One region of the Streptomyces sp. PU-14G genome, then DNA from elsewhere that is predicted to be linked to it. Evidence: riboswitches for the same ligand, from Rfam matches in the RefSeq annotation. Region 1 holds a riboswitch; each other region holds the start of a gene.
The links. A riboswitch is a leader RNA that binds a small molecule or an ion and turns the genes downstream of it on or off. The one in region 1 is predicted to bind cobalamin.

Region 1 (7,711 bases):
CTGTGCCTTTTCGCGCCGTTCGTCGGCATTCTGTGGGTCGACTCCTACGCCCGTATCGAGCCGACCCTCATCGGTGTTCCGTTCTTCTACTGGTACCAGATGCTGTGGGTGCTGATATCCGCCGTGCTCACGATGATCGCCTACCGCATCGTGCGGCGGGAAGCGGCCGGGGCGCGCCGGGCCGCCGCCTCCGAGACCGTCGCCCAGGCCGCGGCGGAAAGCGGTGAGGCCCGATGAAGGACGTCAACGGCGTCGCACTCGCCGTCTTCATCTTCTTCTTCCTGCTGGTGACGGTGATGGGGTTCCGCGCCGCCCGCTGGCGCAAGGCCGCGAACGAGAACAGCCTGGACGAATGGGGCCTGGGCGGGCGCAGTTTCGGCACCTGGATCACCTGGTTCCTGCTGGGCGGTGACCTCTACACCGCCTACACGTTCGTCGCCGTTCCCGCCGCCATCTACGCGGCCGGCGCCTCCGGATTCTTCGCGGTGCCGTACACCATTCTCGTCTACCCGCTGATCTTCACCTTCCTGCCCCGCCTGTGGTCCGTCTCGCACCGGCACGGGTACGTGACGACCTCCGACTTCGTGCGCGGCAGGTTCGGCTCGAAGGGGCTCTCGCTCGCCGTCGCGCTGACCGGCATTCTGGCGACGATGCCCTACATCGCGCTCCAGCTGGTGGGCATCCAGGCGGTGCTGGACGTGATGGGCGTCGGCGGTTCGGAATCCACCAACTGGTTCATCAAGGACCTGCCGCTGCTCATCGCCTTCGGGGTGCTGGCCGCCTACACCTACTCCTCCGGGCTGCGCGCCCCCGCGCTCATCGCCTTCGTCAAAGACGCGCTCATCTATATCGTCATCGCCGTCGCCATCATCTACATCCCCATCAAACTCGGCGGCTTCGACGACATCTTCGCCAAGGCCGGTGACGCGCTGGCGCAGGAGAATCCGGCGACCGGAAAACCGCGCGGGGAACTGGCCAGCGGCGAGAAGGCCCAGTGGGCGTACGCCACGCTCGCGATCGGCTCCGCGCTCGCGCTGTTCATGTATCCGCACTCGATCACCGCGACGCTTTCCGGCAAGAACCGCAACGTGATCCGGCGCAACACCACGATTCTGCCGCTGTACTCGCTGATGCTCGGTTTCCTCGCGCTGCTCGGCTTCATGGCGATCGCCGCGGGCACCAAGGTGGACAACGGCCAGCTGGCCATTCCGCAGCTTTTCGAGGACATGTTCCCCGACTGGTTCACCGGGGTCGCCTTCGCCGCCATCGGTATCGGCGCGCTGGTGCCCGCCGCCATCATGTCCATCGCGGCGGCCAACCTGTTCACCCGCAACATCTACAAGGATTTCCTCAAGCCGAACGCCACCGCCGCACAGGAGACCAAGGTCTCCAAACTGGTCTCCCTGCTGGTGAAGGTCGGTGCCCTCGTCTTCGTCCTCGGCATGGACAAGACCGTGGCCATCAACTTCCAGCTGCTGGGCGGCATCTGGATCCTGCAGACGTTCCCCGCGCTGGTCGGCGGCCTGTTCACCCGCTGGTTCCACCGCTGGGCGCTGCTGGCGGGCTGGGCCGTCGGCATGGTCTACGGCACGCTCGCCGCGTACGGCGTCGCGAGCCCGACACAGGAGCACTTCGGCGGCAGCAACGACGTGATCCCCGGCATCGGGGAGACCGGCTACATCGGTGTCACGGCGTTCGTGCTGAACGTGGCCGTGACCGTCGTCGGCACGGTCGTGCTGCGGGCGCTGCGGGCCCCCGACGGCGTCGACGAGACCCGTCCCGAGGACTACACGGCCGACGCCCCCGCCGCCGGCGACGGCGCGGCACAGGCGGGCGACAGCGCCGCGGGCCGCGCCGGCGAGGACCGCTCCGGCGAAGGGGAGGGTGAGGGCCCCAGGGTGGAGGCCGGCGCGGCCAACTGACCCCGACCGACACCGACGACCGACGACCGACGCCCGTCCCGGACACATTCCGGGACGAGCGTCGGCGTGTCGGCGCATGATGGCGGCCATGGACTTCACGACGAGCACAGCCGACACCGCGGCCGAGGCGACCACCGCAGCCAAGGCGACCAGCGCAGCCAAGGCGACCACCGCGGCCGAGGCGGCCAGCGCGACGGCCGGGGAGGCCGGCGCCACGAGAGGGCCGGCCGGCGTCACGGTCAGGACGGCCCGGCCCGAGGAGTACGCGCGGGCCGGAGAGTTGATCGCACGGGCCTACCTCGACGGGGGGCTGCTGGACTTCGGCGAGGACGACCCGTACCTGACGACACTGCGCGACGCCGCGAGCCGCGCCGCCCACGCGGAACTGCTGATCGCCGAGGACGGTACGGGCACGCTGCTGGGTTCGGTCACCTTCGTCGGAACCCGCGGGCGCTACGCGGAGATCGCAGGCGAGGGCGAGGGCGAGTTCCGGATGCTCGCCGTGGCACAGAGCGCGCGGGGGCGCGGGGTGGGCGAGGCGCTGGTGACCGCGTGCGGGGAGCGGGCCCGCGCGCTGGGCCTGCGCGGGCTGGTGCTGTCCACCCATCCGCGCATGGCCGCGGCGCACCGGCTCTACGAGCGGCTCGGTTTCACCCGCACGCCCGGGCGCGACTGGTCCCCGATCGAGGGAATGAGCCTGTGGACCTACGCCCTGGTGCTGTGACCCGCCTGCGGTGAGCACGCCCTCTCCCGGTGCGCATGACACAAGATATGGGGGGTCACACCCGAGCGGCCACAACATGTATGCTCCCTCACGGCCGTCGCCACTGACGCAGGGGAACCCGGTGCGAACCCGGGACTGTCCCGCAACGGTGTGCGGAGCAGAACGAAGCTGCCCGCGAGTCCGATCACCTGCAGGCGGCGGCATCGAGGAACGTCCGGGTCTCGTGGACTGGGCCGGCGGACGGAGTGCGGCATGCCCGACGGCGTGCGCGCTCCCCGCGCCCTGCCCTGCCACGAGCACGAGCAGCGAGCAGCGAGGGAGAGCACCGCGTGACCATCGCCCCCACCGCCCCGTCACCCAGCCAGGAGCAGCCGGCCGGGCGGGAGCGGCCCGCCGGCGAGCCAACCGGCCAGTACGGAACCGACGGCCAGTACGGAACCGCTCCCGGACCCGACGCGCACGACCGCCCCGCCGCCGCGCTGCGTGACACCCTCGCCGCCCTGACCGCGGACCTGACCGGCGCGGACCCGGCCCCCGTGCTCGCTGCGGCGCTGCGCGGAAGGGCCCCCTCCGCGACCGCGGCCGACCTGCGGGACCTGGCCATCGAAGCCGCCGCGGGCCTGATCGGCGAGGAGCCGGCGTACTCGCGGCTGGCCGCCCGGCTGCTCACGCGCGCCATCCGGGACGAGACCGGGGCAGAGGGCGTCACCTCCTTCTCCGCCTCGGTCGCGCTCGGCCACGCCCAGGGACTGCTCGCGGACCGGACGCACGCCTTCGTCACCGCGCACGCCGCACACCTCGACGCGCTGGTCGACGAGGCGCTCGCGGACGGCGCCGACGACCGGTTCGGCTACTTCGGGCTGCGCACCGTCCACTCCCGCTACCTGCTGCGCCACCCCACCACCCGGCGCGCGATCGAGACCCCGCAGCACTTCTTCCTGCGCGTGGCCTGCGGGCTGGCGGCGGACGAGACGGCAGCGGCGCTCGCCGAGGTCGGCACCTTCTACCGGCTGCTGTGCTCCCTCGCCTACCTGCCCTCCTCCCCCACACTCTTCAACGCCGGCACCCGCCACCCCCAGATGTCCTCCTGCTACCTGCTGGACTCCCCCAAGGACGAACTGGACTCGCTCTACGAGCGCTACCACCAGGTGGCCAGGCTCTCCAAGCACGCGGGCGGCATCGGCCTGCCCTTCTCCCGCATCCGCTCGCGGGGCGCGCTGATCCGCGGCACCAACGGGCACTCGAACGGGATCGTGCCGTTTCTGCGGACCCTCGACGCCTCGGTCGCCGCGGTCAACCAGGGCGGCCGGCGCAAGGGAGCCGCGTGCGTCTACCTGGAGACCTGGCACGCGGACATCGAGGAGTTCCTCGAGTTGCGCGACAACACCGGTGAGGACGCGCGCCGCACCCACAACCTCAACCTCGCGCACTGGGTACCCGACGCGTTCATGCGCCGCGTCGAGGCGGACGAGGACTGGTCGCTCTTCTCCCCCTCCGACGTGCCCGAGCTGACCGACCTGTGGGGCGAGGAGTTCGACGCCGCCTACCGCGCGGCGGAGGCCGACGGGCGCGCCCTCAAACGACTGCCCGCGCGGCAGCTGTACGGCGCGATGATGCGCACCCTCGCGCAGACCGGCAACGGCTGGATGACCTTCAAGGACACCTCCAACCGCACCGCCAACCAGACCGGTACGCCGGGCCGCGTCGTGCACTCCTCGAACCTGTGCACGGAGATCCTGGAAGTCACCGACGACGACCAGACCGCCGTGTGCAACCTGGGCTCCGTCAACCTCGCCGCCCACCTGGGCGAGGACCGGCGGATGGACTGGAAGCGGCTGGACGCCACCGTCCGTACAGCGGTCACGTTCCTCGACCGCGTGGTGGACGTCAACTACTACCCGACCGAGCAGGCCGCAGGATCCAACTCCCGCTGGCGGCCCGTCGGTCTGGGCGTGATGGGGCTCCAGGACGTCTTCTTCCGGCTCGGGCTGCCGTTCGACTCGGCGGAGGCCCGCGAGCTGTCCACCAGGATCGCCGAACGGATCATGCTCGCCGCCTACGAGACCTCCGCCGAACTGGCCGAGCGCCACGGGCCGCTGCCCGACTGGGAGCTGACCCGCACCGCACGCGGCACCCTCCACCCGGACCACTACCCCGAAGCGCGCGAGGGCCACGCCTGGCCCGAGCGGTGGAGCGCCCTGCGCGCACGCCTCGCCCGCACCGGGATGCGCAACTCCCTGCTGCTGGCCATCGCACCGACCGCGACCATCGCCTCCATCGCCGGCGTGTACGAGTGCATCGAGCCGCAGGTCTCCAACCTCTTCAAACGCGAGACCCTCAGCGGAGAGTTCCTTCAGGTGAACGCGTACCTGGTGGAGGAGCTCAAGCGGCACGGGCTGTGGGACGCGCGGGCCCGCGAGGCACTGCGCCAGGCGAACGGCTCGGTCCAGGACCTGGACTGGGTGCCGGAGCGGGTGCGCGCGCTCTACCGCACCGCGTGGGAGATCCCCCAGCGCGCCCTCATCGACATGGCCGCGGCCCGCACCCCCTACCTGGACCAGAGCCAGTCGCTGAACCTGTTCCTGTCCTCCCCCACCATCGGAAAACTCAGCTCCATGTACGCGTACGCGTGGAAGAGCGGCATCAAGACGACGTACTACCTGCGCTCGCGCCCCGCGACCCGCATCGCGCAGGCAGCCGGGGCCGCCGTCCCCGTGCCCGCGCCCACCCCCGCGGCGGCCGACGAAGCCGTCGCCTGCTCCCTGGAAAACCCCGAGTCCTGCGAGGCCTGCCAGTAATGACGACACCAGCCGACACCACGCCCCGCCTGCTCGACCCGGGCTTCGAGTTGACCCTGCGCCCCATGCGCTACCCGCACTTCTACGAGCGCTACCGCGACGCCATCAAGAACACCTGGACCGTCGAAGAGGTCGACCTGCACTCCGACGTCGCCGACCTGGCCAAACTCTCGCCCGGCGAACAGCACATGATCAGCCGCCTGGTGGCGTTCTTCGCGACCGGCGACTCCATCGTCGCCAACAACCTCGTGCTCACCCTCTACAAGCACATCAACTCACCCGAGGCGCGGCTGTATCTGTCCCGGCAGCTGTTCGAGGAAGCCGTCCACGTCCAGTTCTACCTGACGCTGCTCGACACCTACCTGCCCGACCACGACGAACGCGTCCAGGCGTTCGCCGCCGTGGAGAACATCCCCTCCATCCGCGAGAAGGCCGAGTTCTGCTTCCGGTGGATGGACAGCGTCGAGAACATCGACCAGCTCTCCTCGCGGGACGACCGCCGCCGCTTCCTGCTCAACCTGATCTGCTTCGCCGCCTGCATCGAAGGGCTGTTCTTCTACGGCGCGTTCGCCTACGTCTACTGGTTCCGCTCCCGCGGCCTGCTGCACGGCCTGGCCACCGGCACCAACTGGGTCTTCCGCGACGAGTCCATGCACATGTCCTTCGCCTTCGACGTCGTGGACACCGTGCGCCAGGAGGAGCCCGACCTCTTTGACGACGAGCTGGAGAAGCAGGTGGTGGCCATGCTGGACGAGGCCGTCGAGGCGGAGCTCCAGTTCGCGCGGGACCTGTGCGGGGAGGGGCTGCCCGGGATGAACACCGCCTCCATGCGCGAGTACCTCCAGGCCGTCGCGGACCAGCGGCTGCGCCGCCTCGGCTTCACCGAACGCTACGGAGCCGCCAACCCGTTCTCGTTCATGGAACTCCAGAACGTCCAGGAGCTCACCAACTTCTTCGAACGGCGGGCGTCCGCCTACCAGGTCGCCGTGGAGGGATCCGTCTCCCTCGACGACGACTTCTGAGCCGCCCGCTTCCCCAAAGCCGGGAGCGCACCCACAGTCGCCGGGTGGGGCCAGGTGGCCCAGGCCCCACCCGGTACCCGGCTACGCGTTCGGAACGGTCTCGTAGCGCGGGGTGCTCTCGGCCATCTGCCGCAGCACGTCCTTGCGCTCACGCTTGGAGAGCCGGTCGATGTACAGGTACCCGTGCAGGTGATCGGTCTCGTGCTGAAGGCAGCGCGCGAAGTATCCCGTGCCCTCGACGGTGATCGGCTTCCCCTCGGCGTCCTGGCCGCGCACCACGGCGTAGTCGGGGCGGGCGAGCGGGTGGTAGGCGCCGGGAACGGACAGGCAGCCCTCGTTGCCGTCGTCCAGCACGCGCCGCTCGGCCGGCAGCTCGTCGAGCACCGGGTTGCACACCACCCCGACGTGGCGTACGCCCTCGTCGTCGTAGCAGTCGTAGACGAAGACCTTCGCGTCGACGCCGATCTGGTTGGCGGCGATCCCCACGCCCTCGGCCGCGCGCTGGCTGGCGAACATGTCGTCGACGAGCGCGGCGAGCTCGTCGCCGAACTCGGTCACTTCCGCGCACTCCCGGTGCAGCACGGGGTTGCCCACCACCGTCAGGGGGCGCGCGGTGCCGCGCGCCGTGTGGGCCTCCTCCCGGGCCGCCGCGTCCGTCACGTCGTCGACGAACCCGCCCTCGGCGACATCGGCCGACCCGGCCGTGGTTTCCTGCTGCTGCGCCATGCCGTCGTACGCCTTCCTGCGACCCTGCGGGGACTGAGATCCGGTGAGCACCGCGAATGCTCGCCCCCCAGAGTACGGGGCGGTCGACAGGCGCTCAGCAGACCTCCTCGAGATCCCGCCATTCACGGGTGTCCGGGCTGTCGGCGACCCAGCCGTCCAGCAGACCGCGCACCAGGGCAGCGGGAGCGGCCAGCCCGCACTCCCGCTCGGGCACCCACAGCTCGCCGGGGCCACCCTGCGTCATGTGCCCCAGCGGACCCGGATGTCCGGGCGAGCTGTGGTCGTGCGGATCGAGGTGGGTGGTGCCGTCGCCCTCGTCGGCGGGCATCGCGCTCTCCGAGCAGGCACGGCACAGCAGCCGCACCGAGGACGACCAGTCCTCGGCGGCGAAACCCGCGTCGGCCGCCAGCCGCTCCAGCGCGTCGCGGTCGCTCTCCGTGGCGGCTTCCAGCAGCACGACCCAGGTGGGCACGGGCGAGGGCGCCCACAGTTCGATCTCGTCGAAGACGGGGTAGGAAG
Region 2 (7,711 bases), on a different contig from region 1:
GGTCATGGACAGCTCGTCGGCGGCCCGGTGGAGTCCGTCGTCCGCGTGCGGGGACGTACCGGCGCCGGCGGCCCAGTGGGCGACGCGGACGGCGCCTGCGAGGGAGGCCCGGGCGTGCCGGGCGAGCTGGTCGCGGGGGAGCATGCCGTCCGGAGGCCGGGGCGTCCGGGCGGCGCGCCTGGTCGTCACCGTGCGCCGGGCGGCTGCGACGGGCTGTCGGGGGACGAGGCGGAGCCGGTTGTCTCGCGGAGTACGGGACGTCGTCACAGGAGCAGTCTTCACGCTGTTCCCGGGAAACCCAAACCTGGGGTGCCATATCCGGTCGTCCGGCGCCATCTTGGAGCACACGACGACCCGGTGAGGGGGCCTCAGCGTGACACCGTCTCAGGCGGACCTCCGGCCGGGCGGGGCGCGCTCGCGGTCTCAGGCGGGCCCTCCGACCGGGCGCGATGCGCTCCTGGGGAGCCGGCGCGGTGCACTCGTGGGGAGCCGGCGGGGTGCGCTCACATGAAGGGGGTCAGGAAGCGGCGCAGCTTCTCCTCGTACCCGTGCGGGTCGGCGTTCCACATCGCCGCGTGCGGGGCGTACGGGACGCGGTGCAGGGAGACGAGCCGCTCGCGGCGGGCCGCGAGGGCGCGGGAGCTCTCCCAGGGGGCGACGGTGTCGGCGGGGCCGTGCAGCAGGAGTGTGGGCACGGTCAGCTTGGCGGGGTCCACCAGTGGCGCTTCCCGGTCCTCGGGCAGCCCGGCCCGGCCCTGGACGGCCCGCACGACGAGCGGCAGCAGCGCCCTGGGGGCGCCGTGCGAGGACGCCAGCGCGCGGACGGTGTACTGCCAGTCCAGGACGGGCGAGTCCAGGACGAGCCCGGCGACACGGTCGCGCAGCGGGGAGTGCGCGGCAGCGTGCAGCGCCATCGTGGCCCCGCTGGACCAGCCGTGCAGGACGACCCGCCCGGCCCCGTGCTCGACGGCGTAGCGGATCGCCGCGTCCAGGTCCCGCCATTCGGAGTTGCCCAGGTGGCCGATGCCGTCGGGACAGGGCGGCGCCCCGGGGTCGCCGCGGTAGCCGATGCCGAGCACCGGCATCCGCCGGCTCACGTAGAAGGGGAACAGCGTCATGGGGTGCTCGCGGGTGGCGCCGAGTCCGTGCACGGTGATGACCCAGGTGCCGCGGGCGCCGGGGACGAACCAGGCGGGCAGTTGCCCGAGCTCGCCCGGGATCTGCACGTCGGTGTACTCCAGGCCCAGCGCCTCCCCGGGGTCGCCCACGTGCACCTGCGGGGTGAGGCGGACGGTCGCGCCGGTGCTGAGCCGTCCGCGGCTGACGCGCCGCAGCTCGCGGACCACCGTGTGCGGCCTGGAGCGCGCGGCCGTCTCGTCCTCCATGACGGGACCGACGACGGCGTGGGCGCCACGGCCGGTCAGGCCGTAGATTCCCGGGAGCCCGGCGGCCAGTGAGCGGGTGACGGCGATCCGGCCGTCGTCGTGCGACTGTACGGTCAGCCGGGTGCCCTCGAACCCGGCGGTGGGTCTGACGGCGGCGTCGCCGCGGGCGCGCACGGGGCGCAGCGCGACATCGGCGGCGTACCGTCCGGCCGCCAGAGCGGCCGCGCCGGTGCCGAGCACGGTGGTCGCGGCCAGTGCCGCGGTTCGCAGACGCATTCTCTCCAGGTTGACGCGAGGGGCCGGGTCAAACCAGCGGGACAGGCCGGGAGAGTGACGTCTGTGCGGGGTAACGCCGCGTGCCAGAGAGGGTGCGGTCGGTGCCGCCGATGCCGTGGCCGGGGTGTCGCGTTGCGCTGACCGACCCACGCGAACACGGTGTGACCTGGAACACACAATTGTCGTCAGGGGGTGACACCTCGACGCCCGCCCCAGTTCACCTTCCGTTCATTCGCCGTCCTTACGTTCACGGCGTGACTGCCCCTCGAACTGATTGTGCCTGGTGAATGGAACACATCACGCTTCTCATCGGGATCGTGATCGTCACGGCCTTGGTGTTCGACTTCACGAACGGCTTCCACGACACGGCCAACGCCATGGCCACCACCATCTCCACCGGGGCGCTGGCTCCCCGCGCGGCGGTGGCGATGTCCGCGGTCCTCAACCTCCTCGGCGCGTTCCTGTCCGTCGAGGTGGCCAAGACCATCTCCTCGGGAATCATCGACGAAGGTTCCGGCATCAAGCCTGAAGTGATCTTCGCCGGGCTGGTGGGCGCGATCATCTGGAACCTGCTGACCTGGCTCGCCGGACTCCCCTCCAGCTCCTCCCACGCCCTGATGGGCGGCCTGCTCGGCGCGACGGTCGCCGCGGTCGGCACGGGCGCGGTCAACGGCGACGTCGTCGTCATGAAGGTGCTCATCCCCGCGCTCGCCGCCCCGCTGGTGGCCGGCATCGCCTCCGTCTGCGCCACCCGGGTGACCTACCGCGTCGCCCGCAACGCCGACGAGGGGCAGACCGCCAAGGGCTACCGCGCCGGGCAGATCACCTCCGCCGCGCTGGTCTCCCTCGCGCACGGCACCAACGACGCGCAGAAGACCATGGGTGTCATCACCCTCGCGCTGGTCACCGGCGGCGCCCTGGCCCCCGGCGCGAACCCGCCCGTGTGGGTCATCGCCTCGGCGGGCCTGGCCATCGCGCTGGGCACCTACCTGGGCGGCTGGCGCATCATCCGCACCATGGGCAAGGGCATCACCGACATCCAGCCGCCGCAGGGCTTCGCCGCCCAGACGAGCGCGGCGGCCACCATCCTGGCCTCCTCGCACATCGGCTTCTCCCTCTCCACCACCCACGTGTGCTCCGGCGCCGTGATGGGTTCGGGACTGGGCCGCAAGGGCGGCGTGGTCCGCTGGGGGACGGCGGGCCGCATGGTCGTCGGCTGGGCGCTCACCCTCCCGGCCGCGGGACTGGTCGCGGCGGGCGCCGCGCTGCTGGCCGAGCAGGGCGACTGGGGCGTGGCGACGGTCGCCGTCCTCACGCTGGCGATCTGCGGCGCCATCTGGGTCCGCTCCCGGCGCACTCCGGTGGACCACACCAACGTCAACGAGGTGGAGCCCGCGACGGAGACCGCCATGCCGGCGCCGTCAACGGAGCCGGAGCCGGAGCCGGAGCCCGCGGGGGTGCTCACCACCGCCGTCCGCGCCGTCTCCCCTCCCCCGCCCCGAGCCGCCCCGCCKCCGCGGGCAGCATCTCCTGAGCCCCTCGGACAGGGCCTCGAGCCAGAAAGAGTGACCGCATGAACATCGACTGGGCCGCCCTCGGCCAGGTCTTCGGCGTCAGCCTGCTGGCGACCGTCGGACTCGTCGGCGTCTTCACCCTCGGCATCGTCACCAACTCCCCGCGCGCCGGCGCCACCAGCTCCTCCGCGCTCGCCCGCACCGGCGCGTACGCCTGCTATGCGCTGTGCCTGGCGGCGGTGGCGTACGGCATCTACCTGATCGCGGCGTAACCCCCCGCCCAGGCCTGCCCGAAACCCTCGGCACGGCCCCTCGGCACGGCCCTTCGGCACACCGCCCGACGACGAGCGCCCCCGGGAACCAGAGACCCCGGGGGCGCTCGTCGTCGGGCGCGGCTGCCCCGGCAGCGGGGTGGGCCGACGCGGTGGGCGTGGGGGATCACACACTCCCCCGTCGCAGGTCAAGGGCGAGTTGACGGGGTCAGTCGGGCGTGGTGGACTGCCGGTGCCCAAACGGCGGCATGGAGAGGAAGCCGGTGCGAATCCGGCGCGGTCCCGCCACTGTCACCGGGGAGCACCATCCCAGCGATGCCACGGCCCATGCGGGCTGGAAGGCGGGGTGGCGCGGATCCGGGAGCCAGGAGACTCTCGCCGCCGGTCGAGTCGAGCCAGGGCGAGGACCCTGAGTGAGGACACCGCCATGCGTGGCTGCGCTGCCGTATCCGCCCCCTGCGGGGCTTCGTTTCCCGTCGTCGTGGATGTGTGCGCCGGGCCCGTCGCGTGAAGCGGACCGTGGGCGTCCAGACCGGCGGCGCCGTCGCCGGATTCGTCGCGGACGCGCTGCTCGGGGACCCGCGGCGCGGCCACCCTGTCGCCGCCTTCGGCCGGGTCGCAGGCGCGCTGGAGCGACGGATGTGGCGCGATCACCGCGGCGTGGGGGCGCTGTACGTGGCCCTGTGCACGGGCGGCGCGGTCGCGATGGGACGTGCCGTGAGCGCGGCCGTCGAGGCCACCGCGGGCAAGAGCGCGGCGCGCAGCGGAACCGCACGACACAGCCAGGCCGCGGACCCGGGCGCGAACTTCGGACCCAGCGCGGTCGCGGGGCGCAGCGCGGTGGCAGCACGCGACGCGGTCGCAAGGCGTAACGCCGCCGCAGAGCGCGACGCGGCCGGCAAGGGCGCCGCCGCGGTGACGGCCGCGGCCACCTGGGCGGTCCTCGGTGGTACGTCCCTGACGCGGGAGGCGCGCGCCGTGGCCGCCGCGCTGGAGGCCGGGGACCTGGCGCTGGCCCGCGCGCGGCTGCCCGCGCTGTGCGGGCGCGACCCGCAGGGGCTCGACGCACAGGGCGTGGCGCGCGCGGTGGTCGAGTCCGTCGCGGAGAACACCTCGGACGCCGTGGTCGGCGCCCTGGTGTGGGGCGCGCTGGCGGGCGTGCCGGGGATGCTCGGCTTCCGGGCGGTCAACACACTGGACGCGATGGTCGGTCACCGCTCGCCGCGCCACCGCAGGTTCGGCTGGGCCGCCGCCCGGCTGGACGACGCGGCGGGGTGGCCCGGGGCGCGGCTGACCGCCGTACTGGCCGCCGTGGCCGGGCCGGACCCGCGCGGCGCCGTACGGGCGTGGCGGGCGGACGCGCACCGGCATCCGAGCCCCAACGCGGGCCCGGTCGAGGCGTCGTTCGCCGGGGCCCTCGGTGTGCGGCTCGGCGGGACGCTCTCCTACGGCGGACGCGTCGAGCACCGTCCGGTCCTGGGCGAGTCCGGCCGCCAGGTGCGGACGGCGGACATCGAGCGCGCGGTGCGGTTGTCGCGGCGCGTCGGCGTCCTGGCGCTGGCGGTCTGCTGCGCGGCCGGTGCCGCGCGGGGTGCGGCGAGTGGGACGAGGCGGCGCCCTCGGGGTGCCGGGAGCGCGGGAGGCGCACGGTGAGCGGGGGCGGCGCGGGCGGACTGCTGGTCGCGGGGACGACCTCGGACGCCGGCAAGAGCGTGGTGACGGCGGGCATCTGCCGCTGGCTGGTCCGCAAGGGGCTGCGCGTGGCGCCGTTCAAGGCGCAGAACATGTCGCTGAACTCCTACGTCACCCTCGACGGTGCCGAGATCGGCCGGGCGCAGGCCATGCAGGCGGCGGCGGCCCGCACGGAGCCGAGCGCGCTGATGAACCCGGTGCTGCTGAAGCCGGGCGGTGACCGCACCAGCCAGGTCGTGCTGCTGGGCAAGCCGGTGGGCGAGATGTCCGCACAGGGCTACTTCGGCCGGCACACCGGCGGAGCCCAGGGCGTGCGGTTCGGACGGCGCGAGGAGCTGCTGGAGACGGTGGCGGGCTGCCTGGAGGAGCTGCGGCGTACCCATGACGCGGTCATCTGCGAGGGCGCCGGCAGTCCGGCCGAGATCAATCTGCGGCGCAGCGACATCGTCAACATGGGCCTGGCGCGGGCCTGCCGGCTGCCGGTCGTGGTGGTCGGCGACATCGACAGGGGTGGCGTCTTCGCCTCCTTGTTCGGTACGACGGCGCTGCTGGCGCCCGAGGACCAGCAGCTGGTGGCGGGCTACCTGGTGAACAAGTTCCGCGGTGACGTGACGCTGCTTCAGCCGGGTCTGGAGATGCTGCGCGGGCTGACGGGCCGGCCGACGCTCGGGGTGCTGCCGTTCCGGCACGGCCTCGGCATCGACGAGGAGGACGGGCTGCGGGTCTCCCTGCGGGGCGCGGTGCGGGAGTCCGCCGTCGCGGCTCCGCACGGTGCCGACGTGCTGCGGGTGGCGGTGCTCGCGGTGCCGCTGATGTCGAACTTCACCGATGTGGACGCGCTGGCGGCCGAGCCCGGCGTGGTGGTGCGCTTCTGCGACCGCCCCGAGGAGCTGGCCGACGCCGACCTGGTCGTCGTGCCGGGCACGCGCGGGACGGTCAGGGCGCTGGAGTGGCTGCGCGAGCGCGGCCTGGCGGACGCGGTGGCGCGGCGGGCCGCCGAGGGGCGTCCCGTGCTGGGCATCTGCGGCGGCTACCAGTTGCTCGGCGAGCGGATCGAGGACGAGGTCGAGTCGCGTGCGGGGCTGGTGGACGGGCTCGGGCTGCTGCCCGTACGGGTGCGGTTCGCCCCCGGCAAGACCCTCGCCCGTCCGCACGGCACGGCGCTGGGCGAGCCGGTGGAGGGCTACGAGATCCACCACGGGGTGGCCGACGTGCACGGCGGTGAGGGCTTCCTGCGCTCGGCGGGCGGCGCGGAGCTGGACGGGTGCCGCGTGGGGTCCGTGTGGGGCACCCACTGGCACGGTTCGCTGGAGTCGGACGGCTTCCGCCGCGCCTTCCTGCGCCGGGTCGCCGCCGACGCGGGCCGCGCCTTCGAACCCGCGCCCGACACCCGGTTCGCCGCCCTGCGGGAGGAACAGCTCGACCTGCTGGGCGATCTGATCGAGGAGCACGCGGACACGGCGGCGCTGCTGCGCCTCATCGAGGACGGGGTGCCGGAGGGGTTGCCCTTCGTGCCGCCGGGGGCGCCGTGACCGTGCGCCCTCCCCCGGACAAGCGCGCCCTTTCCCAGACATGTTCGATCGAAGCCACTCGAAGGAGTGACCGCGTGACGCCTCCCTATCCCTTCACAGCCCTCGTCGGCCAAGCCGACTTGCAGCTTTCCCTCCTGCTCAACGCCGTCTCCCCGGCCATTGGCGGCGTCCTGGTGCGCGGCGAGAAAGGCACGGCGAAGAGCACGGCCGTCAGGGCCGTCTCGGCGCTGCTGCCCGACGTGAGGGTCGTGCCGGGCTGCCGCTTCTCCTGCGACCCCGCCGCACCCGACCCGGACTGCCCCGACGGCCCGCACGCGGGCACCGACCCGGACGCGGCCGAGGCACGCGCGGCCCGCATGGTGGAGCTGCCCGTCGGCGCCTCGGAGGACCGGCTCGTGGGCGCGCTCGACATCGAGCGGGCGCTGTCCGAGGGCGTGAAGGCGTTCGAGCCGGGGCTGCTGGCGGACGCGCACCGGGGCGTGCTGTACGTGGACGAGGTCAACCTCCTCCACGACCACTTGGTCGACCTGCTGCTCGACGCCGCCGCGATGGGCGCCTCCTACGTGGAGCGGGAGGGCGTCTCCGTACGGCACGCGTCCCGCTTCCTGCTGGTGGGCACCATGAACCCCGAGGAGGGTGAGCTGCGACCGCAGTTGCTCGACAGGTTCGGGCTGACGGTCGAGGTGGCGGCCTCGCGGGAGCCGGACGAGCGGGTGGAGGTCGTGCGGCGCCGGCTGGCCTACGACGACGACCCCGCCGGTTTCGCGGCGCGCTGGGCCGACGAGGAGCGGCGGCTGCGCGAGCGCATCGTGGCGGCCCGCGCGCTGCTGCCCGAGGTGCGGCTGGGGGACGCCGCGCTGCGGCAGATCGCCGCGACCTGCGCGGCGTTCGAGGTGGACGGCATGCGCGCCGATCTGGTGATGGCCCGTACGGCGACGGCGCTGGCCGCGTGGGCGGGGCGCGGGGAGGTGGAGCAGACGGACGTACGGCAGGCCGCGCTGCTGGCTCTCCCGCACCGGCGCAGGCGCAACCCCTTCGAC
Region 3 (7,711 bases), on a different contig from region 1:
TCGTCGTACTGGAGGCGGCTCCCCGGGTCGGTGGACGGCTGCGGACCGACGCGGTCGACGGCTACCGGCTCGACCGCGCGCCCGGAGTACTGAACCTGGCCCAGGACGGTGCGGCCTTCGCCGGTCTGCCCCCGCTGGACGCGCTGACGCTGCGCCCGTTCGCGCCGGGCGCGCTGCTGCACTGCCAGGACAGGACGCACCGGGTCACGGCGCGGCCCTCGCCCCGTGGCACCGGCCGCATGCCGCAGGGCGAGGGGCCGGGACGTCCACGCGTCCCGCAGGGGTCCGACGGTCCGCTCTGCGCGGCCCGTACCGCGCGCCTCGACCGGCGCACGAGGGGCGCAGGGAGCGCGCGAGGCGCGCTGTCCACCGCCCGCGCGCTGACCGGCGCGCGCAGCCGCGCCGACATGTCCGACGCGTTCGGGCTGGCCCGGCTGCGCGGGGCGCTGAGCCGCTTCGCCTCGACCCCCGCGCAGGGGCTGCTGCTGCGCCCCGAACTGACGGCGGAAGAGGCGTTGTCGACGCGCGGGTCGCCGTCCCGGGCAGCGCAGACGCTGATGCGCCCCCTGCTGACGGCGCTGCTGTCCGACCCGGAGCTGACGACCTCCAGCCGGGTCGCCGACCTGACGCTGCACGGCTTCGTCCGCGGCGGTCTGGGCGTACCCGCCGGTGGTCAGGCCACGGTCTGCGAGCTGCTGGCGGCAGCGCTGCCACCGGGCACGGTCCGCACAGGTGTGAGGGTCACCTCGGTGAGCACGCACGCCGTCGCGACCGAGCGGCACGGCACGTATGCCTGCGAGGCGGCGCTGGTGGCCACCGGCGCCCGCTCGGCCGCCGGGCTGCTGCCGGGGCTGCGGGTGCCGGACTTCCACCCGGTGACGGTGCTGCACCACGCGGTCGAGGAGCTGTTGCCGACCGGCGCGGCGGGCGCCTCCTTCACGGTGTGCGCGGAGCGCAGGGGCGGGGCGCGGAGCGGGGTGGAGGGAGCCGGACCCGAGAGCGATCCGGTCAGCCACACCTGGGTGGCGTCGGCCGTGGACCCCTCACGTGCCGGTCCGGGCCGCACGCTCGTCACCTCCGTGGTGCTGGGCGAGCGGTCGGCCGACCCTTCGGCGGCGTTGGACAAGGCGGCCCGCGCGCAGTTGGCGGGTGTCCACGGCACGTCCACGGACCGGTGGGAGCTGTTGGCGGCGTACCACGATCCCGAGGCGGTCGTGGCGATGCCGGCGCCGCACGATCCCCGGCGCCCCGTGCGGGTGCTGTCGGGGCTCTACGTGTGCGGGGAGCACCGGGACACCAGTACGCCGCGCGGGGCGGTCGGTTCGGCGGAGCGCGCGACGGCGCAGATACTGCGCGACTTCCACCTGTCGAGTGCGCCGGTGGGGGCGGCGGCGGAGGACACCGCCGCTTAATCGAACAAGAGTCCCGAACTCCAGGGTGACCAGCGGGTTTTGTCAGTGGGGGCGGGTAGAATTCAAGGAGTTGCCAGGGAGCGCACCGACGCATCGAAGGAGCCGTCGATGACTGCTGTCCGTACCCGTACCTCCCGTTCCCACACCCGTCCCGCCGGCCGCCCGCGACACCAGCAGCCGCAGCTGCCGGCCATGTCCACGCTGCCGACCCTGCCGAAGAAGCCGCTGCCGGCAGGGCGGCCGCGCGCGTGGTACGTGGCGCACAACCGCCAACTGAAGGCCATGCGCATCGCCATAGCCCTGCTCGACACCGGCGTCTACACCGCCGAGCAGGCGTGCGACCACACCATCCACGCGACGGCGCAGCGCATCGGCGTGCACCCGCCGTCGCCGGTCACCTGCCGCCTGGTCCGCTCACTGCTGCCCTGACACCGCTCCCCCCGGCCCCTCCCCGGGGCCGGGGAGGGGCCGACCACTGCCCGCCGTCCGCGGGGGCGCAGGTGGAGGTGGACGCGCCCCGGAGGGGCGCGGGGAACTGCGCGGCACGCCGCAACCCACCCGCGGACCGCACACCACGGGCACTGGCACCCCCTCTGCGGAAGCACAAGCCGCAGGAAAAGCTCTAGCGCAGCGCCAGCCGGGCCGCTGAGGTACCCAGTCCCGCGGGGCCGTCGAACGGCCAGCCCGGCGCGTAGTGCCGCCGCAGGTCGCTCTCGGTGTAGCGGCGGCAGTCGCGGTGCCACACGAGGATGCCCGACATCCAGTTCTCCAGCTCCCGCACGTACCCGTCGAGCGCCGCACGGCCGTCCTCGTCCAGGGCGAAGTCGTCGTAGAGCACGGGGAACTCATGGGCGGCCACGTGCTGGAACTGCCTGATGCGGGAGGTCATCAGGTCGTCGACGATGCGCAGCGCCGTCGGGTAGTCGCAGTCGAAGAAGTCGCGGACGACGAGCAGCCCGTTGTGGATCTCCCCCTCGTACTCGATCTCCTTCTGGTACGAGAAGACGTCGTTGAGCAGGCAGGCGTAGTCGGCCGCCGCGTTCTCCAGCGACTTCATGGGTCCGCTGCGGTAGATCTCCTCCGGGATGCTGTCCGGATGGGCCAGCCGGCACAGGCTCATCGTCAGGTCGGAGCCGAAGGTCCTGCGCCGCATCTCGACGTAGTCGACGGGGTCGGGGATGCGGTTGGCCGCCTGGTTGTCCAGCTCCCACAGCCAGCTTTCCGCCATGGTCTCGATGGCCGCGCGGAAGCGGCGGCGCTTGGCCACGGACATCGGGCCCGCCGTGCGCGCCCACAGGTCGGCCAGCGAACGCTCCAGCGGACCGGCGGGCGGCGGGAGCGGCTCTCCCTCGACGGGCATGAACAGCGACAGGCGCTCGGTGCACACCTTGGCGCCCGCCAGGTCGCGGGTGCGGCCGAAGCGGACCGGGTAGTAGTCGTCGCCCCACGTGCCCCAGGCCAGCCAGGCGGAGGAGAGGTCGAGTTGGGCCCGGGTGGCGTCGGGGTGGATACCGGCGGCGCACAGCGGCAGGTCGTTGTCGCGGATCAGCTCCTCGTCCCACACCCGGCCCCCCGGCACGTCCGGCTGCGGGTCCAGCAGCCCCATCGCGCGGGCCCAGGTGACGACCCGCTCGCGGGCCCCGTCCAGGTGGGGGCTGAGCTGGGGCGTGAAGGGCATCTCGAAGGCGGGCAGCACCGAGGGGCCCGTGCGCTCGTGCGGGACGTGGGTGAAGGAGCGGACGCGCTGCGGGGCGGTACGCGCGATGCCGGCGAGGATGTCCGTCGCCGAGGTGCCCAGCCCCGCGGGGAGGAACGGCAGGCGGGCGGCTGCCGGGCCCGTGTCCCCGGCGGTGGCCGCCCCGCCGTTCATGTAGCGGCTGGAGCGCATGTGCCACTCGTGGCCGCCGGACTGCCAGTCCTGGAGTCCCTTGACGTACGCGGCGACGGCGGCCTGGTCCGCCGGGTCGAGGCCCTTGTCGGCGCAGAGCGCGGGCAGTTCGGTCAGTGCGGTGTGCTCGAACTGCTGGAGACGGGAGGTCAGCAGGTCGTTGACCGCCTCGGCCGACTCCTGGGTGGTGCAGTCCAGGAACGTCTCCAGCACGAGGACGCCGTTGGACAGCTCGCCCTCGTCCCCGATCTCGCGCTCGTAGGAGAACAGGTCGTTGCGCAGGTGGACGGCGTCGGAGAACGTGTCGCGCAGCACGCACAGGGGGCGGGAGCCGGCGACGGCGGCGGGCACCTCGGCGTGCGCGGCGAACTCCACGAGCCCGGCCGACCAGGGGGCGCCGCCGACCTTGCGGCGCATCTCGATGTACTCGACCGGGTTCGGCACCCGGCCGATGTTGATGTTGGACAGCTCCCACAGCGACTCGTTGAGCAGGTTCTCGGTGCTCACGGCGAACCGGGCGCGCCAGTCACGGGACATCGACGGCACGGTGCGGGCCCACAGGTCGGCCAGCCCGGCCTCGACCGGGTTGGTGGGCTCGGGCACCGCCGCGGTGCCGTCCAGCGGCATGAACAGCGGGAGCCTGTCCAGATACGCCTTGCCGCCCGCGCGGTCCTGAGTGCGCTTGAACATCTCCAGGAAGTGGTCGTCGAAGAAGAAGACCCACACGTACCAGTCGGTGACCAGCGCCAGGTCGTCCTCGCTCGCGTCGGGGTGCGTGTAGGCGCACAGCAGCGCGTAGTCGTGCGCTTCCAGGTCCGCGGTGTCCCATACCCCGGAGCCCTCCAGCATCCCCTGCCGCGCCGCCCACTCGCGGGTGTGGGCCCGTGCCGCTTCGAGGTGCGGGTTGAGGCGGGCCGGGTACGGCACGTAGAAGTCGGGCAGTTCGAAGGGTTGCGACAACGTCCGGTCCCCCAGGTACGCGAGTGGCTGGCGGACTTGGCCTACCCGGGGCGAAGCGATGAACATCCTTTTTCACCCGGACGTGGGACACGGCGCGGACAGTGCCGTGACGAGGCTGTCGAACAAAACCCGTGGTGAGCACGGAGGTTGGGCTGTTAGGTTCACGAACGTGGCGAAGCTGAATCAGATCATCGCAGTCGAGAAGGGCGTCAAGTCCAAGGTGGCCCAGGACCTGGCGCAGGCGCAGCACGGGCTGGGAAAGCCGCAGATGCTCGCCGGTATCTCGCGTACGTACCAGCCCAAGGACGAAGAGGGCGAGCAGCTTCCGCCGGAGTCGACGCGGGTGCAGGTCAAGGCCGAGGATGTGCTGAAGGAAACGGCGAAGATCCTCACGCGGCTGTTCGACGTGACGGCGACGAAGGACTGGTCGAACCTCACGGCCCGCGCGGACATCGTCGTCGACGGGCGCACCGTGCTCGCCGAGGTGCCGGTCTCCTACCTGCTGTTCCTGGAGAAGCAGCTCGGTGAACTGGGCACCTTCCTGCGCAGGCTGCCCGTGCTGGACGGCGCGGAGGCCTGGGAGCAGGACCCGTCCACGGACTGGTGGAAGACCGAGCAGGTCCGTACGGTCCGCACCAAGAAGGTGCCGCGCAACCACGTCAAGGCGGAGGCCACCGAGAAGCACCCGGCCCAGGTCGAGGTCTACTACGAGGACATCCCCGTCGGGTACTGGACGACGGTCAAGTACTCCGGCGCCCTTCCCGCGCGGCGCGTCAACGAGCTGCTGGAGCGGCTGGAGAAGCTCTCCGCCGCGGTGAAGTTCGCCCGCGAGGAGGCCAACGCCACGGAGGTGACCGACCAGCGCGTCGGAGACGCCGTCTTCGGCTACCTCTTCTCCTGAGCACTTCTCCCGAGCACTTCTCCTGACCGCGTCGGTGCGCCGAGCGCGCACCGACACCCACCGACTCCCCGGGCAAAGATTCAGACTCTTGCCGCCCGGGGTGCGCCAGGAGCGCAAAGCTGAAACTGAAGCTGATGTGTGAACCCCCGGCGGCACTGCCACAGTCAGGCCCCGGTCAGTCTCAACCTCTCGCTCCACGCTCAGCATCGCCGTTCATCGTCCGGCAACCGGGGCGGTGACGACCTCGAGACGCCGGTTCGAACCCGGCCGGCCGTTCTTCGTGCGGCCGTGGTGGAGTGGCTCCACGCGAGGACATCGCCGAACGATCCGCCCATCAACCGCTGGGGACGTGCGAACGAACGGCACCCAGGACCCCGGGGCCGGGCAAAGCCCCGGGGTCCCTTTTGCCACTTCTCCTCCTTTCCCCCCTAGCGCCCCCTAACGCCCCCTTACTCCGCCCCGCTGGCCGCGTGGTACGTTGCAGCCGCCAGTCAAACCCTTGAACGGGTCAGGGAATCCGGTGCGAATCCGGAGCTGACGCGCAGCGGTGTGGGACTGGGGTGTGCACGAGGCCACTGGGGCGCGGTCCCTGGGAAGGCGCACACTCCGACAGTCCCGAGTCCGAAAACCTGCTGGCACCCGCACTCCGGGACCTCGGAGGCGGTGGCACGCCGGGCTCCGCGACTGAGCCTTATGACGGAGAAGGACACAGCTGGCCATGCGCCGAACGCGCCGTGGGGCCCTGCGGGCCGCGGTTCTCGCCCTCGCCCTCACCCTCCTGCCGGCCGTCACGGGCTGCGGGACGACGCCCTCGCCGGGGGCCGCCTCGGGCAAGGCCGAAGCGGGCTATCCGCGCACGCTGCACAACTGCGGGCACGAGGTCACCCTGGAGCACCGCCCGCGGCGTGCCGTCTCGCTCGACCAGGGATCGACCGAGATCCTGCTGGCCCTCGGCCTCGCGGACCGCATGGCGGGCACCGGCACCTGGACCGACCCGGTGATGAAGGGGCTGGAGAAGGAGAACGCGAAGGTGGAGCGGCTGGCCGACGGCTACCCGGCCATGGAGAAGGTGCTCGCCGGCGAGCCCGACCTGGTGACCGCCTCGTTCGCCGCCACCCTCGACAAGGGCGGCGTCGCCCCGCGCGGGAAGTTCACCGACCTGGGCGTGCCCACCTACCTCTCCCCCGCCGACTGCGCCAAGAAGTCCGGGACGAACGGCGACGGAGCGCGCCGCGAGCCGCTGACCATGGACACGGTCTACGGCGAGGTCCGCGACCTGGCGAAGGCGTTCGGTGTCGAGGAGCGCGGCGAGAAGCTGGTCGCCGAGCTCCGGGCCAGGATGACGAAGGCCACCGAGGGCGTGGACGCGCACGGCACCTCCGTCCTGTACTGGTTCGCCAACTCCGAGTCCCCGTACGTGGCCGGCTGCTGCGGGGCGCCCGGCGTCATCACGCGGGCGGTCGGGGCCGAGAACGCCTTCGCCGGCACCCACAACGAGTGGCCGCAGGTCGGCTGGGAGACCGTGGCCGACCGCGATCCGGACGTCATCGTCCTGGGCGACCTGACCCGCAAGAACCAGACCGCCGAGACGGCGAAGGCGAAGATCGAGAAGCTGGAGTCCGACCCGGTCACCCGCCACATGACGGCGGTGCGCCACAAGCGGTACGTCCTGCTGCCCGGCGCGGCGATGAACCCCTCGATCCGCACCGTCGAAGGGGTGGAGAAGGTCGCACGCGGTCTGCGGAACCTCCACCTCACGGAGCCCGCGAAGTGACCGCAGGGCCAATCCCGCGGTCGGCCGCGCCGGGTGCGCGGCGCTCCCGGCGGTGGACGCTCGCGCTGCGCAGCGGGCGGGGCACCGCCCTCGTGTGCGCCCTCGGGGCGGCGGTCTGTGCGCTGTCGGTCGCGCTGGTCATCACCGTCGGGCAGGCGGGGATCGGCGTGGCCGACGTGTGGCGCGTCGTCGTCGAGCGACTGGGCGGGGCGGACGCCGGGCTGAGCCCGATCCGCGAGGGCATCGTGTGGGAACTGCGGCTGCCCCGCGCGCTGCTGGCCGCCGTGTGCGGTGCCGGTCTCGGGCTGTGCGGTGCGGTGCTCCAGTCGCTGCTGCGCAACCCGCTCGCCGACCCGTTCGTGCTGGGCGTCTCCTCCGGCGCCTCCACCGGCGCGGTGAGCGTGGTCGTCCTCGGCGTGGGCGGCGGCGCGCTCTCCCTGTCGGCGGGTGCCTTCGTCGGCGCCGCGCTCTCCTTCGCGCTGGTGCTGCTGCTCGCGCACACCTCGGGCGGTACGACGGACCGCGTGCTCCTGTCGGGCATCGCCGCCATGCAGCTCTTCTCGGCGCTGACCTCACTGATCGTCTTCCTCTCCGCCGACGCCGAGCAGACCCGCGGTGTGCTGTTCTGGCTGCTGGGCTCGCTCGGTTCCGCGAGCTGGGTGGAGGTCGCGGTGGGCGCCGGGGCGCTGGCGCTCGCCCTGGCGGTGTGCCTGGCGCGGGCCCACGCGCTGGACGCCTTCGCCTTCGGGCCCGAGGCGGCGGCGGCGCTGGGCGTG
Region 4 (7,711 bases), on a different contig from region 1:
TGCCACGGACGGCCCCGCCCCGCGGTGTTCCCGAAGCGGAAGACGCAGGCGTCACCGAGGCTGAAGGACACCACGGGCGCGTCGGAGCGCTCGTCGCTGTCCCGATGCATGCCCATCCTCGCGTCAGCCCCGTAGAAGTTGACGAGCGCGATGTCGTACGGGGCGGCGCAGGGTCCCTCCCCGTACGCGCCCTCGCCGGCCACCGCCGCCGCATCGCCCACCGCGCGGCGCGCCCACTCCCCCAGCCACGTGGGGAAGGCCTTCACCCGCTCCCCGTCGCCGTCCACGACGGTGTCCGCGTAACCGTACGGATACCAGTGCCGCCCCAGGCTCAGCTGGCGCACCGACATCTCGCCACCGCCGGGCATCCGCACCGTCCGCAGCCCGGCGGGCGGCAGTGCCCAGCGCCGGCAGGCCGCCAGCAGCTCCCCCTGCGCCCCGGCGTCCAGCCACCCCGGCAGGTGCACGGCACCGGGCGCCACCTCGGCGGGCGGACGCGGAAACAGCTCCTCGCTCACAGTGCGAGCGTACGGGGACTCACAGCACGGGTGCGGGGCGCTCATGGCACTCACGGCACGGGCAGCCCGCGAGGAGACCTGTCGCAGGGGTCACGCCCGCCGGAACTGATGGCCTCAGGCATCCATGTCGTATGGTCGAACGGACGGTCGTCTTACACACTAGGGAGCGCACTCGTGACGCAGGAGTCCGCCGAAAAGGTGCTGGCCGGGGTACGGAACTTCCGGGACGTCGGAGGGCTGCCCACGGTGGACGGGCAGCGGGTACGGCGCGGGGTGCTCTTCCGCAGCGGACACCTGGCGCACGCGACACCCGAGGACGCCGCCTTCCTCGGCGGGCTGGCACTGCACACGGTCTTCGACTTCCGCAACGACGCCGACCGGAAGCTCGACGGCCCCGATGTGGTGCTGCCGGGCGTGCGCAACGTCAACATCCCGCTCTCTGACCCGGCCGACGGCGCGGAGTTCTGGAAGATGGTGCGGGACGGCGAGCTCGACCAGCTCCAGACGATCCTCGGCAACGGGCTGGGCGCCGAGCGGATGACGACCTCCTACCGCACCATGATCACCTCGCGGACGGCCGAGCACAGCAGGATCCTGCACGCGCTCGCCGAGGACAGCGTGCCCGCGCTGATGCACTGCGCCGCCGGCAAGGACCGCGCGGGACTGTCGGTGGCGATCACGCTGCTGGCGCTCGGCGTCGACCGCGGCGCGATCGAGGCCGACTACCTGCTGTCCAACGATCCGCACCGGCGGTACAAGGTGCACCGCAGCGGCAAGTCGAGGGCCGGAATGTCGGCGGAGGTGCTGGAACTGCTGGCGCCCCTGTTCGACGCCCGCGCCGCGTACCTGCACGCGGCCTTCACCGCCATCGACGAGACCTGGGGCGACGTGGAGACCTACCTGGCCAAGGGGCTCGGTCTCACCGACGGCACCCGCACCCGTCTCAGGTCCCGGCTGCTGGAGTCCTAAGCGGGAGCGTACGCGCCGGGCCCCGCAGACACCTGTTCGCCGAGCCGCTAGGCTGGCCGCGCAGATGGTTCGCCCCGTCCGCCAGGCGGGAGGCGTCGTAAGAGGGAACCCGGTGGGAATCCGGGACTGCCCCGCAGCGGTGAGTGGGAACGAGAGCCGTCATACGCACTGGATGGAACGGTCCGGGAAGCGACGGCCGGTAGGTGCCCGCCGGGAGACCGGCAGGCGTGCCCGCGAGTCCGAAGACCTGCCCGCTGCCCGCACGCGCACGCGTGCGGTTCTCCCGGAGACCTCGAGGGCGGGTCGGAGAGCGGAGCACGCGGGCGGCACGAGACGCCCCCGCAGGACGGACGCCGACGCGGGTCCCGTCCGCGCCGCGCCCCTTCGCGCCGTCGTCCCGGTCCCGGGAGCGCTTCGGTCACCTCGCGAAGGAGAGTTGCGTGACAGCGACAGGTGCGAACGCTTCAGCGGTCCCCCAGGACACCACAGGCACCACGGACACCACACCCCAGCCCCGCACGGCCCACGCCACCGTGCACGGCTACCCCCGCCAGGGCCCAGGCCGCGAACTGAAGAAGGCCGTCGAGGGCTACTGGAAGGGCCGCGTCACCGCCGAGGCCCTCCACACCACGGCGGCCGGGCTGCGCCGCGCCAACTGGCGGGCGATGGCCGAGGCCGGGCTGGCCGAGCTGCCCACCGGCGACTTCTCGTACTACGACCACGTACTGGACACCACGGTCATGGTCGGCGCCGTCCCCGAGAGGCACCGCGCCGCGGTCGAGGCCGATCCGCTGGACGGCTACTTCGCCATGGCCCGCGGTACGCAGGACGCCGCGCCACTGGAGATGACCAAGTGGTTCGACACCAACTACCACTACCTGGTGCCCGAGCTCGGCCCCGGCACCGTCTTCCGCGCCGACTCGGGCAAGCAGACCCGCGAGCTGAAGGAGGCCCTTGCCCTGGGCGTGGAGGCCCGTCCTGTCCTGGTGGGTCCCGTTACCTATCTGCTGCTGGCCAAGCCCGCACCCGGCGCGCCCGAGGACTTCGAGCCGCTGACCCTGCTGGAGCAGCTGCTGCCCGTCTACGCGGAGGTGCTGGCGGACCTGCGCGCCGCGGGGGCACAGTGGGTGCAGCTGGACGAGCCGGCGCTGGTGCCCGACCGCACCCCCGAACAGCTGGCGGCTGCGGCCCGCGCCTACCGGGGACTGGGCGGGCTCGCCGACCGGCCGCGGCTGCTGGTCGCCTCCTACTTCGACCGGCTCGGGGAAGCGCTGCCCGTGCTGGCCAAGGCCCCCGTGGAGGGGCTGGCGCTCGACTTCACAGGGCCCGCCGCCGCCAACCTCGACGCGCTCGCGGCGGCCGGCGGGCTGCCGGGCAAGCGGCTGGTGGCGGGCGTCATCGACGGACGCAACGTGTGGATCAACGACTACGCGCGGTCCATGACCACCCTGGGCACGCTGCTGGGGCTGGCCGACCGCGTGGACGTGGCCCCGTCCTGCTCGCTGCTGCACGTCCCGCTGGACGCGAGGGCGGAGCGCGACCTCGACCCGCAGGTCGCCCGCTGGCTGGCGTTCGCGGCGCAGAAGACCGCCGAGGCCGCCACCCTGGCGCGCGGGCTGTCCCAGGGCACGGGCGCCATCGGCGGCGAACTCGCCGCCAACCGTGCCGACCTGGCCTCGCGCGCCGCCTCGCCGCTCACCCGCGACGCGGCGGTACGCGCCCGCACGGCGGCCGTCACCGAGGCCGACGCCCGACGCTCGGAGCCGTACGCCCGGCGCACGGCGGCGCAGCGTACCCGGCTGGGCCTCCCGCCGCTGCCGACCACCACCATCGGCAGCTTCCCGCAGACCGGCGAGCTGCGCGCCGCCCGCGCCGACCTGCGCGCCGGATGCCTCGACGAGGCGGCGTACGAACAGCGCATCGCGGCGGAGATCCGCGAGGTGGTCTCCTTCCAGGAGGAGGCCGGACTGGACGTGCTGGTGCACGGCGAGCCCGAACGGGGCGACATGGTGCAGTACTTCGCCGAGCGGCTGACCGGCTACCTGGCCACCCGGCACGGCTGGGTCCAGTCCTACGGCACCCGCTACGTGCGTCCCCCCATCTGCGCGGGTGACGTCTCGCGCCCGCAGCCGATGACGGTGCGCTGGACCCAGTACGCGCAGTCCCTCACCACCCGCCCGGTCAAGGGGATGCTGACGGGCCCGGTGACGATGCTCGCCTGGTCCTTCGTCCGCGACGACCAGCCCGCTGCCGAGACCGCCCGCCAGGTGGCGCTCGCGCTGCGCGACGAGGTGTGCGAGCTGGAGGCCGCGGGAACGGCCGTCATCCAGGTCGACGAGCCCGCGCTGCGCGAGACGCTGCCGCTGCGCGCCGCCGACAGGCCCGCCTATCTCGCGTGGGCCACCGAGGCGTTCCGCCTCACCACCAGCGGGGTGCGTACGGACACCCAGATCCACACCCACATGTGCTACGCCGAGTTCGGCGACATCCTCCAGGCCATCGACGACCTCGACGCCGACGTGATCAGCCTGGAGGCCGCGCGCTCGCGGATGCAGGTCGCCGACGAGCTGGCCGCGCACCGCTACCCCCGCGAGGCGGGCCCCGGCGTGTACGACATCCACGCGCCGCGCGTCCCGAGCGCGGACGAGGTCGCGGCGCTGTTGCGCAAGGGGCTGACGGCGCTGCCTGCGGACCGGCTGTGGGTCAACCCCGACTGCGGGCTCAAGACGCGGGGCTGGCCCGAGGTGCGCGCCTCGCTCGCGCACCTGACCGCGGCGGCGCGGACGGTACGCGGGGAGCTGCCCGGAAGGCCGTGAGCGGCCGAGTCCGCGGGCCGTGCCGCCACCGGGCGGTGGCGGCGCGGCCCGCGGGTCAGCGGAGTCAGCGGGTCGCCAGCGCCTGCTTGATCAGGGTGCGCCCGAAGTCCCACATGAAGCTGCCGCCGCTGTGCGCGTCGTCCATGACCTGCGTGAAGGCGGTCACGAAACGGTCCACCTCCGCCTCGCCCACCACCAGCGGCGGGATCAGCTTGATGACCTCCAGGTGATCGCCGGAGACCTGGGTGAGGATGCGGTGCCTGTGCAGCAGCGGTGCCACGACCATCTGTGCGAACAGGCCCTTGCGCGCGGTCTGGAGCATCGTCCAGCGGCTGCGCAGCCCCATCGACCTCGGCTTGCCGAACTCGATGCCGATCATCAGCCCGCGACCGCGCACCTCGTGCAGCAGCTCGTACCGGTCGACGAGCGCGGCGAGCCGGGTGCGCAGCTCCTCGCCGGTGCGGCGGGCGTTCTCGGTGAGCCGCTCGTCGTCCATGACGGCCAGGGTGGCCAGCCCGGCCGCCATGGCCTGGGCGTTGGACCCGAAGCTCGCGGAGTGGACCAGCACCCGGTCCATGGACGAGTAGACCTTCTTGAAGATCCACTCCTTGCCGAGGGTCGCCCCGACGGGCACGTACCCGCCGGACAGCGACTTGGCCACGCACACCAGGTCGGGATCGACACCGTCCTCGTGCTGGTAGGCGAAGAAGTCGCCGGTGCGGCCCAGCCCGGTCTGCACCTCGTCCGCGATCAGCAGCGCCCCGTGCCTGTGCAGCAGCTCGCGGGCGGCGCGCAGGTATCCGGGCGGTGCGGCGTGCACGCCCTTGCCCTGGACGGGCTCGACCACCAGCGCCGCCACGTCCTTCTTGCGTAGCTGGCGCTCCAGCGCCTCCAGGTCGCCCAGCGGCACGGGGGTGTCCGGCAGCAGCGGAGCGAACCCGTCGCGGAAGCCGTCCTCCCCGTTGACCGACAGCGAGCCGGTCGTCAGGCCGTGGAAGGCGTGCGCGCAGTACAGCACCCGGGGCCTGCCGGTGGCGTACCGGGCGAACTTGAGCGCGGTCTCGACGGCCTCGGTGCCGCTGTTGCCGAAGAAGACCCGGTCGAGACCCGGGGCGTACGACAGCAGCCTCTCGGCCAGCAGCCCGGGCAGCGGCTGGCAGTCGAACCTGGTGAGGTCGGCGAGCTGCGCGTCGAGCACGTCGTGCAGCGCCTGCCGTACGACGGGGTGGTGGCGGCCCAGGCCCATGACGCCGAACCCGGCGAGCATGTCGAGGTAGTCGTTGCCCTCGGCGTCGTAGAAGTAGGCGCCCTCGGCCCGCTCGTAGACCTTGTCGAACCCCAGGGTGTGCAGCATGCGCGGCAACTGGTGGTTGAGGTGGCGGGCGTGCAGGTCGTAGCGCTCGGCTCCGCGCTCGGCCAGCAGTTTCGCCAGGTCGAAGTCGCTCACGCCACGCTCCCCTCACCCGTGCGCGCCGCGCCGTCGATGGACTCCAGCAAGGACATGGTGGGCCCCCCTGCTCAAACGAGACAGTACTCCGGTGGTTCCGTGTGGCGTGCGGCGGCGGCCCGGCGCTAGCGCGAGCCACTCGGTGCGGCCGTCTCGCGGGCCGCGCGCAGCGACTCCTTGAGAGAGCCCATGGTGGCCAGCACGGCGGTCGGTTCGTAGCCGCAGTGCGCCATGCAGTTGGCGCAGCGCGGGTCCTTGCCGCGGCCGTACTTGTCCCAGTCGGTCTCCTCGACCAGCTCGCGGTAGGTGGGCACGTAGCCGTCGCTCATCAGGTAGCAGGGGCGCTGCCAGCCGAAGAGGGAGTAGTTGGGGATGGCCCAGGCGGTGCAGTCGAAGTCGGCCTTGCCCTCCAGGAAGTCGAGGAAGAGGGGGCTGTGGTTGAGCCGCCAGCGGGCCCTGTTCCCCCCGGCGAACGCCTTCTTGAACAGCTCCCTGGTCTGCTCGACACCCAGGAAGTGCTCCTGGTCTGGCGCCTTCTCGTAGGCGTAGGCGGGCGAGATCATCATCTCGTCCACCTGGATCTCGTCATTGAGGAAGTTCAGGACGTCGATGATGGTCTGCGGCGTGTCCGTGTTGAAGAAGGTGGAGTTGGTGGTGACGCGGAAGCCGCGCCGCTTGGCCTCCTTCATCGCCTCGACCGCCTCGTCGAAGACGCCTTCCTTGGCGACGGATTCGTCGTGCCGCTCACGCAGCCCGTCGATGTGCACGGCGAACGCGAAATAGGGCGAGGGCTTGAACTGGTCCATCTTCTTGCGCAGCAGCATGGCATTGGTGCAAAGGAAGACGTATTTGCGCTTGGCCACCAACTGTCGCACGATCTCCCCGATCTGGGGGTGCATCAGCGGCTCGCCGCCCGCGATGGAGACCATCGGGGCCCCGGACTCCAGGACGGCCCCGACCGCCTGTGCCACCGGCATGCGCTGCTTGAGCACCCCGGCGGGGTGCTGGATCTTTCCGCAGCCCTCGCACTTGAGATTGCACGCGAAGAGCGGTTCGAGCTCCACGATCAGGGGGAATTTCTCACGCTTGCGCAGCTTCTGCTGGAACAGATACGTCCCGATACGGACTGTCTGGCGAAGCGGCATGGCCATTTCTGGCTCACCTCCAGGGGAGCAGCAGGGATCGGTGCCATTCGAGAAATGCGGGCAGGACACCGCGAAGGACGCGGAATGCCGATATTCCACCCCGCAGTGTCCCGATGCGGATCAGTTCATGGCCTGGAGCGTCCACGACCACCCGTACAGCCGCAACCGGACGCCGGGCCGTGCCCGCGGCGGCGGCGTCCAGGGTGGCGGCCGACTCCATGTCGGCGGCGATCGCTCCGGCGGTGTGCAGCGCGGCCCGCGCCTGGCCCCGCACCACACGGTCGGTACCCGCGAGGGTGCCCACGTGCACGGTGCGTCCTGTGGCGTGCCGGGCCAGCGCGGTGGCCAGCAGTGCGGTGCCGGCGCAGCGGGTGCGCCCCAACTGGTCGCGGGTCTCCTCGGCGAGGACCAGGTCGCCGGGGCGCATGCCGGGGACCAGGCCCGCGCAGAAGCCGGTGGCCAGCACGGGCGTGGCGCCGGGCACCTCCTCGTGGGCGAGCGCTCTGGTCACGGCGCGGCGCGCGGCCTGTGCGCCCATGCCGCTGCGCAGCAGCGTCACGCCGGCGGCGCGCGGCCCGCCGTCCGGGTGGCCGTCGCCCGGGCGCCCCAGGCCGCGGCGGAGTGCGAGGTGCTCGATGCCGAGCGCGCACGCGACCAGCAGCGGCCCCGGGGCTTCCGGGCTCGCCATCACGCGACCCGCCGCGCGAGGCGTTCCAGACCGTCGCCGTGCAGGTAGCGGCCCAGCGCGGTGAGGGGGAAGACCATCCGGTAGAGGTGGTAGTTGATGGAGAAGTCCCACGGGAAGCCCGTGCCGGT

Region 2: another riboswitch for cobalamin. It lies ahead of AB8Z75_RS09570 (cobalamin biosynthesis protein); the one in region 1 lies ahead of AB8Z75_RS04860 (ribonucleoside-diphosphate reductase subunit alpha).
Region 3: another riboswitch for cobalamin. It lies ahead of AB8Z75_RS04115 (ABC transporter substrate-binding protein); the one in region 1 lies ahead of AB8Z75_RS04860 (ribonucleoside-diphosphate reductase subunit alpha).
Region 4: another riboswitch for cobalamin. It lies ahead of metE (5-methyltetrahydropteroyltriglutamate--homocysteine S-methyltransferase); the one in region 1 lies ahead of AB8Z75_RS04860 (ribonucleoside-diphosphate reductase subunit alpha).

What each region holds. Positions count from the first base shown of each region.
Region 1 covers NZ_JASKYT010000023.1:15,149-22,859, forward strand. Annotated here, with positions in the region: gene AB8Z75_RS04845 (DUF3311 domain-containing protein) at 1-237, shown strand, start outside; gene mctP (monocarboxylate uptake permease MctP) at 234-1,922, shown strand; gene AB8Z75_RS04855 (GNAT family N-acetyltransferase) at 2,203-2,646, shown strand; cobalamin riboswitch at 2,724-2,857, shown strand; gene AB8Z75_RS04860 (ribonucleoside-diphosphate reductase subunit alpha) at 2,976-5,444, shown strand; gene AB8Z75_RS04865 (ribonucleotide-diphosphate reductase subunit beta) at 5,444-6,466, shown strand; gene def (peptide deformylase) at 6,548-7,192, opposite strand; gene AB8Z75_RS04875 (tetratricopeptide repeat protein) at 7,287-7,711, opposite strand, start outside.
Region 2 covers NZ_JASKYT010000054.1:15,180-22,890, forward strand. Annotated here, with positions in the region: gene AB8Z75_RS09550 (hypothetical protein) at 1-144, opposite strand, end outside; gene AB8Z75_RS09555 (alpha/beta hydrolase family protein) at 504-1,661, opposite strand; gene AB8Z75_RS09560 (anion permease) at 1,949-3,238, shown strand; gene AB8Z75_RS09565 (hypothetical protein) at 3,235-3,447, shown strand; cobalamin riboswitch at 3,700-3,822, shown strand; gene AB8Z75_RS09570 (cobalamin biosynthesis protein) at 3,967-5,100, shown strand; gene AB8Z75_RS09575 (cobyric acid synthase) at 5,097-6,671, shown strand; gene AB8Z75_RS09580 (putative cobaltochelatase) at 6,746-7,711, shown strand, end outside.
Region 3 covers NZ_JASKYT010000018.1:12,557-20,267, forward strand. Annotated here, with positions in the region: gene AB8Z75_RS04095 (FAD-dependent oxidoreductase) at 1-1,412, shown strand, start outside; gene AB8Z75_RS04100 (hypothetical protein) at 1,605-1,841, shown strand; gene AB8Z75_RS04105 (germacradienol/geosmin synthase) at 2,035-4,260, opposite strand; gene AB8Z75_RS04110 (hypothetical protein) at 4,430-5,161, shown strand; cobalamin riboswitch at 5,633-5,813, shown strand; gene AB8Z75_RS04115 (ABC transporter substrate-binding protein) at 5,880-6,935, shown strand; gene AB8Z75_RS04120 (FecCD family ABC transporter permease) at 7,001-7,711, shown strand, end outside.
Region 4 covers NZ_JASKYT010000052.1:5,674-13,384, forward strand. Annotated here, with positions in the region: gene AB8Z75_RS09260 (alpha-ketoglutarate-dependent dioxygenase AlkB) at 1-518, opposite strand, end outside; gene AB8Z75_RS09265 (tyrosine-protein phosphatase) at 693-1,487, shown strand; cobalamin riboswitch at 1,586-1,736, shown strand; gene metE (5-methyltetrahydropteroyltriglutamate--homocysteine S-methyltransferase) at 2,021-4,303, shown strand; gene AB8Z75_RS09275 (aspartate aminotransferase family protein) at 4,368-5,750, opposite strand; gene hpnH (adenosyl-hopene transferase HpnH) at 5,876-6,901, opposite strand; gene AB8Z75_RS09285 (1-hydroxy-2-methyl-2-butenyl 4-diphosphate reductase) at 6,909-7,583, opposite strand; gene shc (squalene--hopene cyclase) at 7,583-7,711, opposite strand, start outside.